2 regions of the Paenibacillus sp. FSL P2-0089 genome follow, and region 1 is predicted to be linked to the other one. Evidence: riboswitches for the same ligand, from Rfam matches in the RefSeq annotation. Region 1 holds a riboswitch; the other holds the start of a gene.
The links. Region 1 has a riboswitch for glycine ahead of gcvT (glycine cleavage system aminomethyltransferase GcvT). Riboswitches for the same ligand answer to the same signal wherever they lie in the genome.
Positions count from the first base shown of each region.

Region 2: linked by a shared signal. The riboswitch ahead of NST69_RS30305 (amino acid permease) and the one ahead of gcvT (glycine cleavage system aminomethyltransferase GcvT) in region 1 are both predicted to bind glycine.

Region 1 covers NZ_CP152006.1:6,652,579-6,661,730, reverse strand. The annotation lists gene NST69_RS28375 (ABC-2 family transporter protein) at 1-582, opposite strand, end outside; gene NST69_RS28370 (ATP-binding cassette domain-containing protein) at 560-1,609, opposite strand; gene NST69_RS28365 (hypothetical protein) at 1,785-2,135, opposite strand; gene NST69_RS28360 (LuxR C-terminal-related transcriptional regulator) at 2,346-3,119, shown strand; gene gcvPB (aminomethyl-transferring glycine dehydrogenase subunit GcvPB) at 3,262-4,722, opposite strand; gene gcvPA (aminomethyl-transferring glycine dehydrogenase subunit GcvPA) at 4,719-6,071, opposite strand; gene gcvT (glycine cleavage system aminomethyltransferase GcvT) at 6,068-7,192, opposite strand; glycine riboswitch at 7,378-7,475, opposite strand; gene gcvH (glycine cleavage system protein GcvH) at 7,660-8,052, shown strand; gene NST69_RS28335 (flagellar motor protein MotB) at 8,151-9,047, opposite strand; gene NST69_RS28330 (flagellar motor protein) at 9,044-9,152, opposite strand, start outside.
Region 2 covers NZ_CP152006.1:7,118,458-7,127,609, reverse strand. The annotation lists gene NST69_RS30335 (helix-turn-helix domain-containing protein) at 1-1,086, opposite strand, end outside; gene NST69_RS30330 (histidine kinase) at 1,093-2,829, opposite strand; gene NST69_RS30325 (ABC transporter substrate-binding protein) at 3,018-4,613, opposite strand; gene NST69_RS30320 (carbohydrate ABC transporter permease) at 4,684-5,598, opposite strand; gene NST69_RS30315 (ABC transporter permease subunit) at 5,614-6,591, opposite strand; gene NST69_RS30310 (DUF5643 domain-containing protein) at 6,788-7,744, shown strand; glycine riboswitch at 7,908-7,987, shown strand; gene NST69_RS30305 (amino acid permease) at 8,131-9,152, shown strand, end outside.

The sequences.
Region 1 (9,152 bases):
GCCCGACAGCAGGTTAGTGAGCGCAATCCGCGTCCAGACAATCCCCAGTGAACCCGTCGACCAGAAGCATAACAGAGCCGCCAGATAGACCACGCCGAATTTGACCACAACCGCGCAGAGCAGACTGACCGCAAACAGCAGATAGACGATCGGCGAGTGGGGGAAGGTCACTCCGGTAAGGAAGGTGGCGAACACGATCAGCAGAACCGTACTCATCGCCCCCTCCAGCAGACTCGCACCCAAAGTCTCAGCGAATCGGGCCGTCTGAAAATCAATCGGCTTCAGCAGGTCCATGGCGACGCTGCCGTCCAGGATTTTGCCGGAGATAGCGGTCTCGGAATACCAGGATAAGACGGAATTGGCCAGGAAGGTCACCAGCAGATAGGTCTTCATCTGATCCCAGGAGTAGCCGCCCACCGCCTCGCGCCCGCCATAGATTCCCTGCCAGAGGAAGAAGATCGCGACCAGATTAATTGAGTTTGCGAGTAAATTAATGATGTAGGAGTTCCGGTAGGCCATCACATTTTGCAGAGAGCGATTGGCAATGCTTCTGTATTTGTTAAGCCGGGCTGATGTCATCATGGTGCGTCTGCCCCCTTGCTCCCCGGTACTCGTTCAGGTCCAGATGGCCGTCATAGACAGCCTTAATGACCTGCTCAATATGGGTGTCCTCCATGCGGAAATCGAGTACCTCCCCATGCTTCATCACCCGGCTAACCACTTCACTGGCGGTATATTCATACCGGTCAAAAGTGACCGAGAACTCCTGGCTGCTCTGTTGTTCCAGCTTCAGCCCGGGGCTATGCTCCAGCAGCGCGTACAATTCCGGCATGGGGGAGCGTACCTGGAAGAAGATGGCGCGGTTTTTGGCAAAACGGGCCTTGACCTCGCTCAGCGTACCGTCATAAATAATCGCGCCATGATCGATGATGACCAGCCGCTTGCACAGGTCCTCGATGTCGCCCAAATCATGGGTCGTCAGCATCACAGTAGTCTGGTGCTCCTGGTTGATCTGCTTAATGAACCCGCGGATCTTCTCCTTCACGGATACGTCAAGGCCAATCGTCGGCTCATCGAGATACAGAATCGGCGGATTATGCAGCAGGGCTGCGGCCAGATCGGCACGCATACGCTGACCCAGCGAGAGCTTCCGCGCAGACAGGTGGATGAATTCGCTCATCCCGAGCATTTCGGTGAACAAGTCCATGTTCTTCCTGTAGAGGACATCCGGAATCTGATAGATATCCTTCAGCAGCGAAAAGGACTCGGCAATCGGAATATCCCACCACAGCTGGGTGCGCTGCCCGAAGACTGCGCCGATCTGGGCGGCGTTTTCCATTCTTTTGCGGTACGGATTGATCCCGTTCACGGAGATACTCCCGGAGGAAGGCATCAGAATGCCGGTCAGCATCTTGATGGTGGTCGATTTACCGGCGCCGTTCGGCCCCACGTAGGCCACCGTCTCCCCGGCTTCAATCCTCAGATCCAGCGGCTTGACCGCCACCTTCTCAATATGCCTGGGCAGGAACAGATGCTTCACCGCTCCCTTAAGGCCCGGCTCCTTCACCGCCTGCATAAAGGACTTACTCAGCCCTTTGGCTTCAATCATACTCAAGCTTAACCCTCCTGTTCATTGCTTTGAAAGCGTTACCGCAGATGGCTGCGAGAAAAATACTGAATCCTCAGCGCTCTGAATGACGTAAGAGTAAATATATCACTGAGCCGATGTCGAAAACTATCAGATTAGGTCGATTTTGCAAAAAAAAGCGGCAGCCCCGTATAGCCTACACCAGCCGGGATTTGCCGCTACGCTTAAGGAGAGTCTGGACGGCGAACCCTACCAGCAGGGGAAGCGCCAGCTGAACTTCAAGTCTCCAGTCTACAGCATACAGGTCTACGAGGTTAATCTGCTTCAACAATACATAGGTCACGTTGTATAAGAGGAATGAACAGCTGAAGGTAAGCAGAGGGATCAGATATAATGTTCTTTTGTTCTGCAGCAGCCGATATCCCGCAAGGGTTAAGAGTGAATAGCTGGCCATGATGAGCAGGGCATAATTACTTCCGAAGCGCAGGAATGACACCATGGCGGTAGCCAGATTAAGGGCAGCCGATAGATAGCCGATGCGAAGCATGTCGAACCTCCTGGAATGATGTAGAAAAATAAGAGTGAACAGATTTCTACATTTTACAGCGCTAACGCGGGGATTTACAGATCCAATACTGAATGTTCATTAATCCGTAATTGTATGTTATAATGCTTTCTTTTAAAATTGATTATATAGTAATTGGTAAAAATGGAGGGATCGTTTGTGAGAGTCTTTAATCAATCAAGAGCATGGAGTATGCCTGGGGATTTAGAAGCAAGCGAACTTGAAGCCTTCCGGCCGCTGGATGCACCCCAAGTTGATGTCCAGAGCGGAATGTCCGTAGCGGGTACTTCCGAAGAATCCAGGGAGCATATCTACCATAGAGCTATGATTTCTTCGATCCGCAGTGAAATGAATAAATTAAGCCAGTTGCTCTCCATTCCTTATGTGGTGTTCCTGACGGACAAGGCGGGGACTATTCTGGAGCTGGTCTATTCTTCTTCGGAGACGCAGGCCGAGATGGAGCAGGCGGAGCTGCGTCCGGGGGTCAGCTTAAGCAGGCAGCAGGCGGGGATGAATGCCGTATCGCTGGCGATGGAGATGAACTGCATCGGGGTGGTGCGGGGAACGGAGCATACGGATCAGACCTTCCGCGACTGGAACTGTGTATGCGCTCCCTTGCAGGATCATGATAGCGTTTACGGGTATGTTGATATTTCTTTTAATAGAGGAGAGCCGATTGAATTCGCCATTCCATTCGTGCAGCAGATTGCTGAGAATATTATGGAGAAGTGGATGGAAAAGAACCCGGAGATGCAGCAGTACCGGCTTGAATCCACATTACTGGAGTATAAGCTGACCGCGCGGGAGCAGGAGGTAGCAAGGCTATGGCTGATGGAGAAGAGTGCGCTGCATATCGGAAGCGACCTGGGGATCAGTGAAGGCACCGTGCGCAATATGCTGAAGAGTATCTATAGTAAAATGCGGGTGAATGACCGCTTCCAGTTCGTGAAGCGCCTTACGCCGTAGCCGGAGGAATCTGCATCAGATACATACATCAAATAGCCGGTCAGCGATACTAATGTATCCCTGACCCGGCTATTTGAAAATATAGAATTTATATGTTTTACGCTATCCATTATCCTTCTATTTCTTACTGAAAGGCAGAAGGTTAACCGCAGGAGCAATTCAGTACCGGCTTACGCGCGGCCTGCGTCTCATCCAGGCGGCTGATTTCAGTCGTATGCGGTGCGTTAATGACAATCTCCGGGGTTTCCTCCGCTTCCTTAACGATTCGGATCATCGTCTCAATGAAACCGTCGAGCGTCTCCTTGCTCTCGGTCTCGGTCGGCTCAATCATCATACATTCCTCTACCGTCAGCGGGAAGTAGACGGTTGGCGGATGATAGCCGAAGTCGAGCAGCCGTTTGGCTACATCGAGGGTACGTACACCGTATTGCTTAAGGTTCTTACCGGACATGACGAATTCATGCTTGCAGACGCCCGGGAAGGGAATCTCGAAGTAAGGAGCCAGCCGGTGCATCATATAGTTGGCGTTCAGCACGGCGTTCTCGGACACCTCGCGGAGGCCGTCGGGACCGTAGGTACGGATATACGCATAAGCACGGACGAGAATCCCGAAGTTTCCGTAAAAGGCTTTGACGCGGCCGATCGATTCCGGCCCGCCACAGTCCAGCGAGAAGCTGCCGTCTTCGCTGCGGACCACAGTAGGCTGCGGCAGGAACGGGATCAGCTTCGCCTTCACGCCGACCGGTCCGGCTCCCGGTCCGCCGCCGCCATGCGGTGTGCTCATCGTTTTGTGCAGGTTGAGATGCACGACATCGAAGCCCATATCGCCCGGGCGGGTAATGCCCATAATCGCGTTGGAGTTCGCTCCATCATAATAGAGCAGGCCGCCCGCTTCATGGACAATTGCGGCGATCTCGACGATCTGCGTCTCGAAGAGTCCAAGAGTACTCGGGTTCGTGAGCATCAGCGCGGCGGTGTCGCTGCCGACAGCTGCCTTCAGCGCTTCGAGATCGACCATTCCCTTGTCGTTGGAGGGGATGGTCACGGTGTCGAGTCCCGCTGCGGCGGCACTTGCCGGATTGGTGCCGTGCGAGGAATCGGGCACGATGACCTTGGAGCGGACCTCTCCGCGGCTCTCATGGTAGGCGCGGATCATCATCAGGCCGGTCCACTCGCCATGGGCTCCGGCAGCAGGCTGCAGGGATACGGCATCCATGCCGGTCAGGGCGGCGAGATCCTTTTGCAGCGTGTACATCAGTTCAAGCGCACCCTGGATGCTCTCCTCCGGCTGGTACGGATGGATCCTGGAGAGTCCCGGGAAGCGGGCGACATCCTCGTTGATCTTCGGGTTGTATTTCATAGTGCAGGAGCCGAGCGGATAGAAGCCGTTATCGACTCCGAAGTTGCGGCGGGACAGGGCGGTATAGTGGCGGATGACATCCACCTCGGATACCTCCGGCAGTACGACCGGCTCACTGCGCAGCAGCCCTTCGGGAAGGAGGGAGTCAATGCCTTCGTCCTGCGGCACATCACATTGAGGCAGGGAGTAGGCCGAGCGGCCGGGACGGCTTAATTCAAAAATCAGACTTTGTTCCGGTTTCATACACAGCCCTCCAGTGCGCTTGCGAATTCGTCAATTTCGGTCTTGCTTCGTTTCTCCGTTACGGCAACCAGCATATGTCCGGACAGCTCGGGATAATCCCGGCCTAAGTCATAACCGCCCAGATAGCCTTCCTTCAGCAGCTTGGAGTTCACTGCACTCACACTGCTGCCCTCCGGGAGCTTCAAGACAAATTCATTGAAGAACGGGGCCGTGAAGACGCGCTCAGCGCCGGTGATTTCAGCCAGCCGCCCAGCGGCATAGTGACTCTTGCGGATGTTCAGCTCACCCACCTCGCGCATGCCCTCCTTGCCCATCACGGACAGGTAGACGGAAGCGCACAGCGCCAAGAGCGCCTGGTTGGAGCAGATATTTGAGGTCGCCTTCTCCCGGCGGATATGCTGTTCGCGGGCTTGGAGCGTCAGCACGAAGCCGCGCTTGCCATTCCGGTCAACGGTCTGGCCGACGATCCGGCCCGGCATCCGGCGCATGAGCGGTTCGGCCACTGCGAAGAATCCGCAGGTGGGTCCACCCAGTGATGCGGCGATACCCAGCGGCTGCGCGTCGCCGACTACGATGTCTGCGCCAAGCCGTCCGGGGGACTCCAATACGCCAAGTGCAATGGGGTTCGCGCTGACCACGAGCAGTCCCTTGACCGCATGGATCAGCGGCTCGATCTGGCGCAGATCTTCAATACCGCCGAAGAAGTTGGGCGACTGAACCAGAACGGCAGCCGTATCGCTGTCGATGGCTTCAGCCAGCTTGGCGAGATCAGTTACCCCGTCAGCATAATCAATCTCTACAATTTGCAGGCCCCAGGCGTTGGCGGAGGTACGCAGCACCTGACGCGCTTCCGGGTGAACCGTACGGGAGACAATCAGCTTCTTGCGTTTGGTGGCACCTGCGGCCAGCACAGCCGCTTCGGACAGGGCCGTTGCACCGTCATACATACTGGCATTGGCGACCTTCATCCCGGTCAGTTCACAGATATAGGACTGGAATTCGAAGATCGCCTGTAGCTCACCCTGACTGATCTCCGGCTGATAAGGGGTATAGGCGGTATAGAATTCCGAACGGGAAATCACATGGTTGATGACGACCGGAACGTGGTGATCGTATAATCCGGCACCGAGGAAGCTGGCGTGGGTGTCGAAATCGGCATTCTTGTCGGCGAGCCCCTTCATATGGCGAAGCAGTGCGTACTCATCCAGGGCGCCGGACATCGGCAGGGTTCCCTGGTAACGGACAGACTGCGGAATATCGGCGAACAGCTCATCGATGGACTGTATGCCTACGGTCTCCATCATTTCTGCGCGGTCTTGCCCGGTCATAGGCAGATAGCGGTGCTTCATTGCGGCTTCACTCCTTGGCTTCTTTTGTAGAATGGGGCTTTGATGACGGCAGCCTTGAGCTGCTTGCCGCGGATCTCTACGTACACCTCTGTACCGATCTCCGTATAGGCAGTATCCAGCAGGGCGAGTCCGAGATTCCGCTTCAGGGTCGGGGACTGGGTGCCTGTCGTTACTTCACCGATCTTCACTCCATCCGCGTATACGGGATAGTGGGAGCGGGGAATGCCACGGTCGATCATCTCCAGGCCCACAAGACGACGGGGCAGACCGGCTTCCTTCTGCTTCAGCAGGGCGTCACGGCCGATGAAGTCGCCTGCATCCAACTTCACGAAGAACTGGACACCGGCTTCGAGTGGAGTGATATCCGCCGACAGCTCCTGGCCGTACAGCGGCAGTTTGGCCTCGAAGCGCAGCGTGTCGCGTGCGCCGAGTCCGGCAGGAGTCAGGCCATGCGGAGCGCCTGCTTCCAGCAGGCCCTTCCAGAGGGTAGCCGCCGTATCAGCAGGAGCGTACAGCTCGAAGCCATCCTCACCGGTATATCCGGAGCGGGAGAGCAGGACGCTGACGCCGCAGACCTCGGCGTGTTCGATGAAGTGAAAAGGCTTGAGTTCCGTTAGAGGAGCGTCCGTCACTTTGGCAAGGATGGTCTCAGCCAGCGGTCCCTGCAAGGCAAGCAGCAGGGTCTCATCCGAGACATTGTTCAGAGTGACCCCGCTGAACTCAGCGGTGAGATGCTCCTGCAGCCACTGGAAGTCCTTGTCGATATTCGACGCATTGACGACAAGCATGTAACGCTCCTCGCCCAGACGGTATACGAGCAGATCGTCCACCACTCCGCCGCTTGGATAGAGCATCAGCGTATACTGCGCCGCGCCGTCTTCCAAGCGGCTGACATCATTCGTGGTCATTCTCTGGAGGAAGGCTTCTGCGCCCTCTCCGGTAACCATGAATTCTCCCATGTGGGAGACATCGAACAGTCCGGCCTGATTGCGGACGGCTTCATGCTCCTTCACGATCCCTGTGAACTGAACCGGCAGCTCCCAGCCGCCAAAATCAATACATCTGGACTCCGCATACGCGGCATAGAGATCATAAAAAGGCGTTCTTCTCAAAGACTCCATCTCGTCACTCCCTTGGCTTTGATTACATACGAAAAAGGACAGGCGAAAGCCATTATGCACGTATGCATAAATGGACTTTCGCTCTGTCCTTGGTACCTGAGAGTTACCCTGCATTGCAGCGCAGGTTTCCCCGTTGGTGATCCGTGAAGCCTGCGGCGCAGGCATCCGGATGCTCTCCAGAGATGCGTCCGGCAAAGGTCCTTTTGCCTGAGAGATTCACCCATCCCGGGCTTACTCCTTCGGCGCTGTCTTCCTGTGAGACAGTCTCTCCCTATGCCATCATTCGCAAACCATATGTTTTTCTACTGACTCCATTAAACCGGGTAACCCTCCGCCCTGTCAATCAAAAAACGTCAAAAAGTTGACAAATTTAATTTTACTGTCAGTTATATTGACATTAGGCAAGCCGATAACTTAGGCTATAACTAAATTTAGAACTCCAATTACGGAAAAGAGGCGGCTTGGACATGAGTGAAGTGCTTGACAACCTGCTATACAGCGAAGAGCATGAGTGGGCGCAGCAGGGCGAGGGACGCGTAGTACGTGTAGGGATTACGGATCATGCGCAGCATCTGCTCGGCGATATCGTGTTTGTAGAATTCCCGGAAGTCGGCGCGGCAATCTCCGCTGGTGACAGCGTGGGCAGTATTGAGTCCGTGAAGACGGTATCGGAGCTATATTCACCCGTATCCGGTAAGGTGACCAAGATCAACGATGCGCTGGAGGCCAGCCCGGAGCTGATCAACGATCAGCCTTACGGAGACGGTTGGATTTTTGAGCTGGAGCTTGATGCTGAGTTCGCAGAGGCAGTAACCGGCCTGCTGGATGCGGTTGCGTACAAGGAACTGGTTGGGGAATAAGGCTTCGCTTATTTGCGAAAGCGGCTGAATACGGCAGACTTCTCTTTATTACATTAGATGTTACTAATGTGAGAGGTCTGTCTTTTTGCGTCTGTACATCATTCCGTCTCCTGAAGCTGACGCAGCACAATGAGTTCGACCCGGCGATTCTTCTGTCTGCCTTCGGCGGTAGCATTATCATATGCAGGTCTGGTATCCGCGTAACCGGCGTACTGGAAGGTATCAGGGCTAAGGCCCTCGTTATCCAGGAAAAAGCGCAGCACAGATAATGCGCGGGCGCCGGACAGCTCCCAGTTATCCGTATATTCTGAAGCGGCGGTTACCAGAACATTGTCGGTGTGGCCTTCGATGCTGATGGTGGCGCCGATGCCGCGGAACAGGCCGGAGAGCTGGCGCAGTGCAGGGAGTGCAGGTGATTTCAGCTCAGCCTTACCGGCATCGAACAGGAAGCGGTCACTGAGCGTGATGGCAATGCCCTGCGGCTTATCGGCAACAAAAATCTGCTCACCCAGGTTATTCTCCTCCACGTATTGGGTGATAACGCCCATAAGCGCAGCCAGCTTCGCCTCCTGTTCACGAAAAGCAAGCTCACGCGCAGACGGCTGGTGTCCAGCCCCATCTCCTTCTTGTCCGGCTGCGGGTGTATCTGCCCTGTGTCCATTGAGTCCGTTCGCATCCCCAGAGTCTGTGGGCGAAGGCGTGTCAGCGGTGCTGCCGTCTTCATTATGACCCTTCGAAACGTCAGTCTCTGTAATGCCCTGATTGCCCTCCAGAACGCCGCTTCCGCCTTCCAGTACTGTACTTCCGCTCTTGAAGGTATCCGATAAGGAGCCGCTGACAATGGCATATTTCTGCGAATCGAGGCTGCTCATGGCATACAGAATCACGAAGAAAATAAGCAGAAGGGTGATCAGATCCGCATAGGTAATCATCCAGCGGTCCCGGCTCTCTTTCCCTGCGGCGGTGCGGTGCTGCCGGCGGTTTCTTTGTCTCATAGCGGGTCTCCCGGATTGGTGCTGGTGCTGGCGCTGCGTTTAGGGGCGTCTGCCAGGAAGGGGGCCAGCTTTTGACGGACCAGATGCGGGTGATCCCCGTTCTGC
Region 2 (9,152 bases), 470 kb from region 1:
GCCGGGCTCAATGCCCGAGAACCACAGCGTCACGCGGCGCTCCAGCTCCTCCAGCTCGCCAAGCTCCAGGAGGGTCGCCCACTCTCCGAAGATATGCATAGGCGCTGCCTGAGGCACCGGCGCAAGCGGCTGATCTCGGCTATATGCCTGATCCTCCGGTCCGAACACCTGACGCGAACGATTCAGGTTGCGTTGTTCCCGCTCCGTGACATCCGTGTAAGCGCTCATGATTCCAGACAGAGGGACACCCGCGCTGATGTAGATCGAGAGGGAGCAATGCAGCAGCCGTCCGCAGGTATCCAGGAAGGTGCGGCCATTCTGCTCCAGCGTATGCCGGACGGCGTTCATATCGCCACGCACGTAGATAACCGCCAGATTATGGCCGACCTGATCCTGCAGCACAGTGCCTTCCAGCCCGCTTAGCAGCAGCTCATCGGCCATGTTGCGCAGTGCATATTCCATAATGGTCTCATCCCGTGCGCTAAGGTTCTCCTTCCACTGCTCCAACCCCAGCAGAGCGAGGAAGTACCGGTCTCCAGGCTGCAGATCCAGATTGTAGGTGTTCGCCGGAAGGGTGAGCGATTCCAGCACGGGCGCTGCCCGCTGGCTGAGAATATCCTGCCAGAACCGTTCCACCAGCAGGGGGAGCTGATGCTCCCACTGTCTCCGGTACTTCTGGATCAGGGCCTCGAACTGCTGCTGCTCTCTCTGCTTGCTGATCTCGAATAGCGCCTCACGGGAGATTTTCATCAATTCCTCATAGTCTACCGGCTTGAGCAGATAATGGAAGGCACCGTGGTAAATCGCGCGCTGGGCATACTCGAAATCGGCATGGCAGGTCAGCATAATCGTCAGCGTGCCGGGAGCGGATTGCTTCACCCAGGCCAGCAGCTCCAGGCCGCTTCTGCCCGGCATTTCGATATCGCAGATCAACAGGTCTACGGGCTGCTGCTCAAGTATGGCAATCGCCTGATCCACGTTCTCCGCCAGACAGACATCCGACACGCTAAGCGCGCTCCAATCCACCCCCTGCTGGAGGCCGAGCAAGGCGAAGTATTGGTCGTCAACGATTAGAACTCTGTACATTGAACGTCACAGCTCCTTTTGAACGGGTAGTCTAATTTCCACAACCGCGCCTCCACCTGGAGCATTGTGGAAGGTAAGCCGTGCCCGGTTGTTATAGAACATCAGCATGCGTCTGTATACGTTCCATATGCCCAGATGGCGGTCTGTCGGCTTGCGCTCATATACGCCATGATTGAGCCTGTCGAGCTGAGCCGCGGAGAAGCCCGGCCCGGAATCGCGGATCTGAATGGCAATGCAGGAATCGCCGCTCTCTCCGGCTTCTTCACTGACTATGATGCCGACATTGAAGGGCTTCGAATTGTTGATGAAGCCATGCTTGATGGCATTCTCGACGAAGGGCTGGATCAGCAGCGGCGGAATCAGCGTAGACTCAAGCTCCTGCGGAAGCAGCACTTCATAAGACAGCTTGTTCGGATACATAACCATCTGGATCTCAATATAGTTCTGAATATGACCTAGCTCGCTGCGCAGCGGAAGCCAGGCGTCGTTGGTATTCATGATGAACCGGAAGTGGGAGACCAGATGTCCGATCATCTTTTTGATCAAGGCATACTGCTTCAGCTCTACCAGATGAAAGACGATATTCAAGGAATTCATGAAAAAATGCGGATTGATCTGCGCCTGAAGATGCTTCAGCTCGGCCTGCTGCACCTTCATCTGCTCCTCGTACACATCAATCTTGAGATTGCCGATCTGCTCCGCCATCTGGTTGAATTGCCGGTTAATGATCTGGAACTCTCTGCTGTTGCCATCCTTCAGCCGGTATTCCAGCTGTCCCTTCCCCAAGATGCGCATCCCGCTGGTCAATTGCTGGATAGGCTTGAACACTAGTCTGCTAAGCAGAGCCAACAGGATAACCATTACGAGGATAATGACGAAGGGAATCACCTTGATGATCTGCTGGAAGATCGGCAGCTCGTCCAGAATGGATTTCTCGTCGAGCAGGAAAAAGACATTCAGATTGGAATATTGGGATGGCTTGTCAATCAGCAGATACGAATTACCGTTACTCAGGCGAATCGAGGCATCCGCACGAGGGTTGGGCTGATTAAGCCGGCTGCGGATGAGCGCAAGATCTTCACTGGCGAACTGGCCCCAGAGTAATTTACCGTCATTGTCGATCATGCCGACCTGTCCGCTGCCCCCGGTAGACTCCAGCTGGGTCAGGGGCTGGGCCAGAGAATCGATGCTGACCAGTACCCCCATGAGAAGCCGGCCACTCTTGTCCGGCAGCACCTTGAATAACACCGGCTCTCCCCCGAGGGTCACGGTCTCCCACTTCAGGGAGGCCTGGAGATTAGGGGTCTTGAGGTGTGAAGACAGCCCGGAGGCAATCATCTCCTTCTCCTGGTAATACTCTCTCTGGCTGCTCAGGAAGAGTTCATCCCGGTCCTGATGGTAGACGAAGACACTGCGGATAATGGTGTAGTAGCTGACATCGCTGTACCACTGGTCCATTAGCTTGCGGATGGACAGATAATAATTGACGCTGTCGGGCCCGCTGTCCGAATAGAGCTCCAGCAGCATGTTTTCATTGGCCGTACGCAGCAGATAATGGCTGGTCTGCTCCAGCAGCTCATCGAGTGTACCTAAGTGCAGGGTCAACGTGTCCGAAGCGGACTTCGCAACCTTCTCCCGGACAATGTTGGTGGAATAGAGATTGGTGTAGGAGAGAAAGAGGAACAGCGGCGTGACCAGCAGCAGGACAAGGGCACTCACTTTGAATCGCAATGATAGTTTCACAGTCTTCCCCCTTATCCTTAGGTACATTTACACGCTGAGCGGCAGGAAAGGGGAAGGACGGCAGCCGTCCTTCCCCTTAGCTTAAAATATAAGAATTTGTATGTTCCACACGACAACTTATCCTTATATTTCTCGCTGAAACGGGTGCCGTCCTTGAAAGGACGGCATAGTCGTTTTCTCTTGTTTGTTTAGGATTGTTTGGCCTTCCAGGCATCGTATTGCTTCTGAACCTCGGCGCGGATCTCTTCAATGCCGTTAGCCTTAAGCTTCTTATTGTACTCCGTAAGCACCTTATCTACACCCAGGCTGCCCGTTTCCAGCAGCGGGCGGAATTCCTTGATAATGTTGCTGACCACGGAGACCTGTGTTTTGACAGCGTCGGTATTGAAGTTGAAGCCGAAGGACTTCACCTTATGGGCGCTCTCGTTATAAGCCTTGAATTTCTCCCACTTGTCGGCGCTTTCGCCTTCCCACAGATAGGTTATGGTCTGGTTACCGAACATCCATTCAATGCCCGGCGCCCAGCCGGTATCGGCACGGGTAGCAATGCCGTCAGGCAGCTTGATGAAGTTCTCTTTGCCTTCCACCTTCACATATTGCCGTCCTTCTACACCGAAGTCAATGAGATTGACCAGCACCGGGTCGGTATGCAGAAGGTTCAGCAGCATCATGGTCCGCTCGGGATCAATCGAGGTGCGTCCGATGGCCATCATGGAGTTGCTGACGCTGGCTGTACTGATCTCGGGTTCATTCCCCTTCAGCTTCACCAGCTCAATGCCGGTAGCGATGGAATCTTCCTTGTCGGAATCCGGTTTGTCTGAACCGAATTTCATCCAGGTCTTACCGGCCTTGAAAGCGTCTTCAGTACTGGTTTTGGTCGTTGCGGCATCTTTATTGATGTAGCCTTTGCTGAACCAGTCGCCGTAGAGCTTCATCCGGTAGATTGCGGTGTCGGACTCCATCGAGCTGATCACCATCTTATCAGTCTTGGTATCCAGTACGATTCCGGCAGGAGCGCCGGCCACCAGCTCATAACGGAAGTTCTCCTTCATGCTCTCTCTGGTCTTGTCGAAGTAGCCCAGGGTATCGGAGCCGCTGCCGGAGAGCCAGATCGGCGCAATAGCCGGTTCCTTCTCCTTGATCGTCTGCAGCCATGGCTCCAGATCCTCCAGCGTCTCAATCGAGTTCACATCGAAGCCGTATTTATCTACCAGATCCTTGCGGAACATAATGGTATGGCTCTCACCAATTTCCTTATTGGTAGGAATCGCATAGATTTTGCCGTCTACGGTTCCGCCGTCAAGGAAGCGGGGATCAAGGGTCTCCTTGATGCCTTGTCCATATTTGGCTAACAGATCATCCAGCGGAAGGAACGCGCCCTTGGCTACGTTATTGGCGAAGTCTGCCCAGTTGGGGGCGAAGGTCAGATCGACCTGTTCACCGGACTGGTAAGCCAGTGCCATCTTCTCGGCCCAGGAGGACCAAGGGAGTCCCTGGAAGTCAATCTCGGCGTTGATTTTCTCTTTGAGATACTTATTGATCTCATCTACAACCGCCTTGGTATCATTCTGCGGGAAATTCCCGACCGTGTACACTTTCAGCTTCCGGAACGTTGAGGTATCAGGATTCGTGCTGCCTTCCGTGCCTGCTGTTGCGGCGGCTGCTGTCGATTCTGCCTTGGACGGGGCGGATGCACCTGAATTGCCCCCGCCGCATCCGGTAATGCCCAGTATCACGGCAGTCAGAGCGGCAAGCACCGTGCCTGAGCTTCTTGTTGTTCTCATTTGTATGAACCTCCTCGAATGATAATTAGATCATATATTCTAACCGGCATTTACGCCAGAGCTAGACCGCTTAACCTTTGATTGCCCCTATAGTAAGGCCCTTGGTGAAGTACTTCTGGAAGAACGGATAGATGAACAGAATCGGACCAATCGACAGCACGACCATAGCCATCCGCAGACTTTCGGTCGGAACGGATTCCTGTACCATCAGGGCGACACCGCTGCCGGCAAGCTGGGTTTTGAAGAATTCTGCCTGGCGGATCATCTGAATCATGACGTATTGCAGGGAGAACTTGTCGGTGTCATTAATGAATAGCATGGAGTTGAACCAGTCATTCCAATACATCAGCGTAGTGAACAGACCGATCGTAGCCAGAACAGGCAGGGAGATCGGAAGCACAAGCTGGAAGAATATCCGCCATTCCGAGGCCCCGTCCAGCTTGCCGGATTCAATCATCTCCTCCGGGATCGTCTGCTGGAAGAAGGTACGGGTGATGAAGATATAGAAGGCATTGGACAGGCCGGGCAGGATCAGCGCAACCAGCGAGTCCTTCAGATCGAGATAGTTCACGTACAGCAGATAGAAGGGGACAAGCCCTCCCGAGAACAGCATGGTGATCAGCAGGTAGAAGTTGAATGTTTTTTTAAAGGGAAAATCCTTCCGGTAAAGCGGGTACGCATATAGCGCAATCAGCAGCACGGCCAGAACAGTCCCGATAATGGTAACGGTCAGGCTGACGCCATACGCCTTAACCAGTGTCTCCGAATGCTTGAACAGATATTGGTACGCGGATGCGTCGATATGATCGGGCCAGAACTTGTAACCCTGCAGCGTCAAGGCCTTCTCGTTGGTTAAGGAGATGGCGACAATGAGTAGGATCGGCAGAATACATGCCAGGCTGAAGGCGATGAAGAACACATTCAGAATAATCTGGGCGGTAGTGGAGCCTTTGGTATAAGGGTTGCTTCGGGATGCAGTAGTCATTAGAATCCTCCGTTTCTAGAAAAGCGCCGTATCGCGGTTCAGCTTGCGGGCGAGAGCGTTCGCGCCGATGACCAGGAAGAAGCCGACGACCGATTGATAGAAGTTCGCCGCTGAGGACATCCCCAGGTCGTTGAGCTGGATCAGGCCCCGGTAGACATAGGTGTCGATGACGTCCGTAGTCGAGCGCAGCGCACCGGAGTCCAGGGTCACATGGTAGAACAGCCCGAAGTCAGAGCGGAAGATGCCGCCCATGTTAAGAATCGTGAGAATGACCATGATCGGCGTGAGCAGTGGCAGGGTAATCTTGGTGATCTGCTGCCATTTGCTGGCGCCGTCCATCACCGCGGCTTCGTACAGCTCTTCGCTGATGCCGGTGATGGCTGCAAGGTAGATGACGCTGCCGATCCCGATGGAGTGCCACATTTTGGTGATCCACAGAATGTAAGGCCATGCGTTAGGATGCATATAAGCATTCACCGAGGAGTAGCCGAACAGCGGCAGAATATGCTTGACCAGGAAGCCGTACTCCGGGTGCAGGAAGGCATAGACGATGAAGCTGACCACGACCATGGACAGGAAGTTCGGCATAATCATGACGGTCTGGAAGAACTTCGAAGCCAGCTTGTTACGCACCTCATTGATCGCAATGGCCAGCGAGACCGAGAGGATGAGTCCTGAGATAATGAAGACCACATTGTACCCCACAGTGTTGATGGTCACGCGCAAGGCGTCAGAGGTGGCGAACAGGAACCGGAAGTTGTCGAGCCCGGCCCAAGGACTGCCCATAATGCCGTCAATGTAGTTGATGTTCTTGAAGGCAATGAATAATCCGAACATCGGAATATAGCAGTTGATGAAAAAGATAATCGAGGTGGGCAGCAGCATCAGCAGCAGCACCCGGTATCGCACGATATTGTGCAGCAGACGGCCGAAACGGCCCTGGGACGGTGTCGCTAGCTTGGTGTTCAAAGCTTGTGGTGCGGGATTTGCCATAAGTTCTAACCTCACTCTACTTGTTCTGGATGAATTTATTATAGTAGAGCGGATGAACCGAATTCTCTCTTGCAAATGACCCTGTTTATTCAAAAATGACTTTGTGCACGTAAGATGTTATTCTGCGCTCCTGTCACAAAATAGCAGCAGGGGAACGTTATACCTGTATATTCTTAATCAGCAAAGGAGAGAAACTATGTACACGATCAGCTTAAATACGATGAAGAAAGCAATGATAGCAACAGCAGTAACCGCTGTACTCGGAGGGACAGTTGTCGGCGGGGGATTCACTGTACCCGTAGCGGCGGCAGCCGATGTCAACAAGGCAACTAAGGCTGGCAGCGCCTTTGCGGTCAGTGACAGCACCGTGCTGAAGGCTATGGTCCAGAAAGGGCTTGCTGCTGCCCCGAATCAGACCGTGACCCAGGAAGGGGTGACCCTGACTCTAACCGATCTGATCTATGACAATAACGAGCTTGTCGCAGGTATCCGGCAGGAGGGAGGGACGGTGGGCAAGAACGGTTCTTTCATGGACCAGACCAGGAATGTGGACGTGTTGATCAATGGGAAAAAGCTGCTGTTTGATACTTCCATCATTCCCAATTTGGAAGATACGGACACGGCGTTGATCTGGCTGACCAAAGGAGCCATGAAGCAGCAAATCCCGGACAAATTCGACCTGACGCTGAAGGCATACGCCAACGGGGTGAAGGAGCCGTTTATTTTCAAAGTTCAAGTGAACAAGCTGGGGACCCTGTTAAGCCTGAAGCCGGGCGTCTCCAAGAAGAACAACAAATTCAATTATACGGTGAATTCCTTCGAGATGACCGCGTTAACGATGTCTCTGCAGGTGACCTTTAAGGGTGAAGTTCCGGCAGCGGCCAAGTCCAAGGTGAACCCGGAAAGAATGTTATATGACCTTGTGGATGAGAAGGGGAATGTGATCTCGCCGTGGGGCAAGCCGTTTGAGAAGGTTAAAACAAGCGGTACCGAGGAACAGAACTATAGTGCATTCCCAGCCGTTCCGAAGTCCATTAGCGTTAAGCCTTTTACGTATTCCAAAGATGCCAGCGGGAAGATGTTCAAAGACAAGCAGGGCCAATGGGCTAAAACTTATTATAAAGACCTGGAAACCAAAATTACGGTTAAATAACGTGCAATGAAGCAATGCAGGACACCCGGCGATGACCACGAGAGTAACAAATGATATTGACAGAAGTCTGGACTGTGCATAGAATTGAAAAATATTTACATGAAGTCAGCTTCAAATAATTGAATATTCGCAAGCTATGAAGGCTATGGATCACACTATAGCTGGAGCAGCTTCTGGAGAGACTGCGGGAGACCGCAGCGCCGAAGGGTTCACAATCTCAGGCAAAAGGACAGAAGAGTACCGGATTTGTGTTTTGCCGTGCGGATTAGCCGCTGCTGCAGACGCTTATTTGGAACCTCTTATGAACCGGGAGATTGGATGATATCCAGTCTCCTTTTTGCGTTACCCGGCAGGACAGCGTCATATACACTAAGGGGGAAACAGGTATGGCACAGACAGAGTTAAAAAGAGAGCTTGCAAACCGGCATGTCCAGCTTATCGCCATCGGAGGTACGATTGGCACAGGTTTATTCCTGGGATCGGGTAAAGCCATTCAGCAGGCCGGGCCCTCCATCATGCTCACGTATCTGATCGTGGGGATTGCCGTGTTTTTTGTGATGCGGGCGCTGGGGGAGCTGCTGCTCTCGAAGGCGGGGTATCAGTCTTTTACAGACATTGCTGAGGATTACCTGGGGCCGCGCGCGGCATTCATTACGGGCTGGACCTACTGGTTCTGCTGGATTATGACGGCGATGGCCGATGTGATTGCGGTGGGCGTCTATGTGCAGTACTGGTTCGATATTCCGCAGTGGGTACCGGCCGTGATCTGCCTGATCATTCTGCTCGGACTCAATCTGCTCACGGTCAAAAGCTTCGGCGAACTCGAATTCTGGTTTGCTCTGATCAAGGTGGTTACGATTCTGGCTCTGATTGGCCTGGGGATTGTCCTGCTGGTAACCCAGTTCAAGACAGATGCAGGCTCAGTGTCGGTCCGCAATCTCTGGGAGCACGGGGGCGTGTTCCCGAACGGGGTGAAGGGCTTCCTGTTCTCTTTTCAGATGGTGGTATTCGCCTATGTCGGCGTGGAGCTGGTGGGGGTATCGGCAGCGGAGACGGCTAATCCTGAGAAAAACATCCCGTCCGCGATCAACAAAATTCCGCTGCGCATTCTCTTCTTCTATGTCGGCGCGCTCTTCGTGCTGCTGTGCATTAATCCCTGGACCCAGCTTAGCGCAGCTGAAAGTCCGTTCGTGCGCACCTTCAGTCTGGTCGGGATTCCGGTTGCTGCGGGGATTATCAATTTCGTGGTCTTAACCTCGGCAGCCTCCGCCTGCAACAGCGGGATGTTCTCGACCAGCCGGATTCTCTACAATCTGAGCAGACGGAATCAGGCCTCGCCTCAGCTTGGCAAGCTGAACCGGAATCATGTGCCTGCGAATTCCCTATTCCTCTCCACGCTGGTGATTTC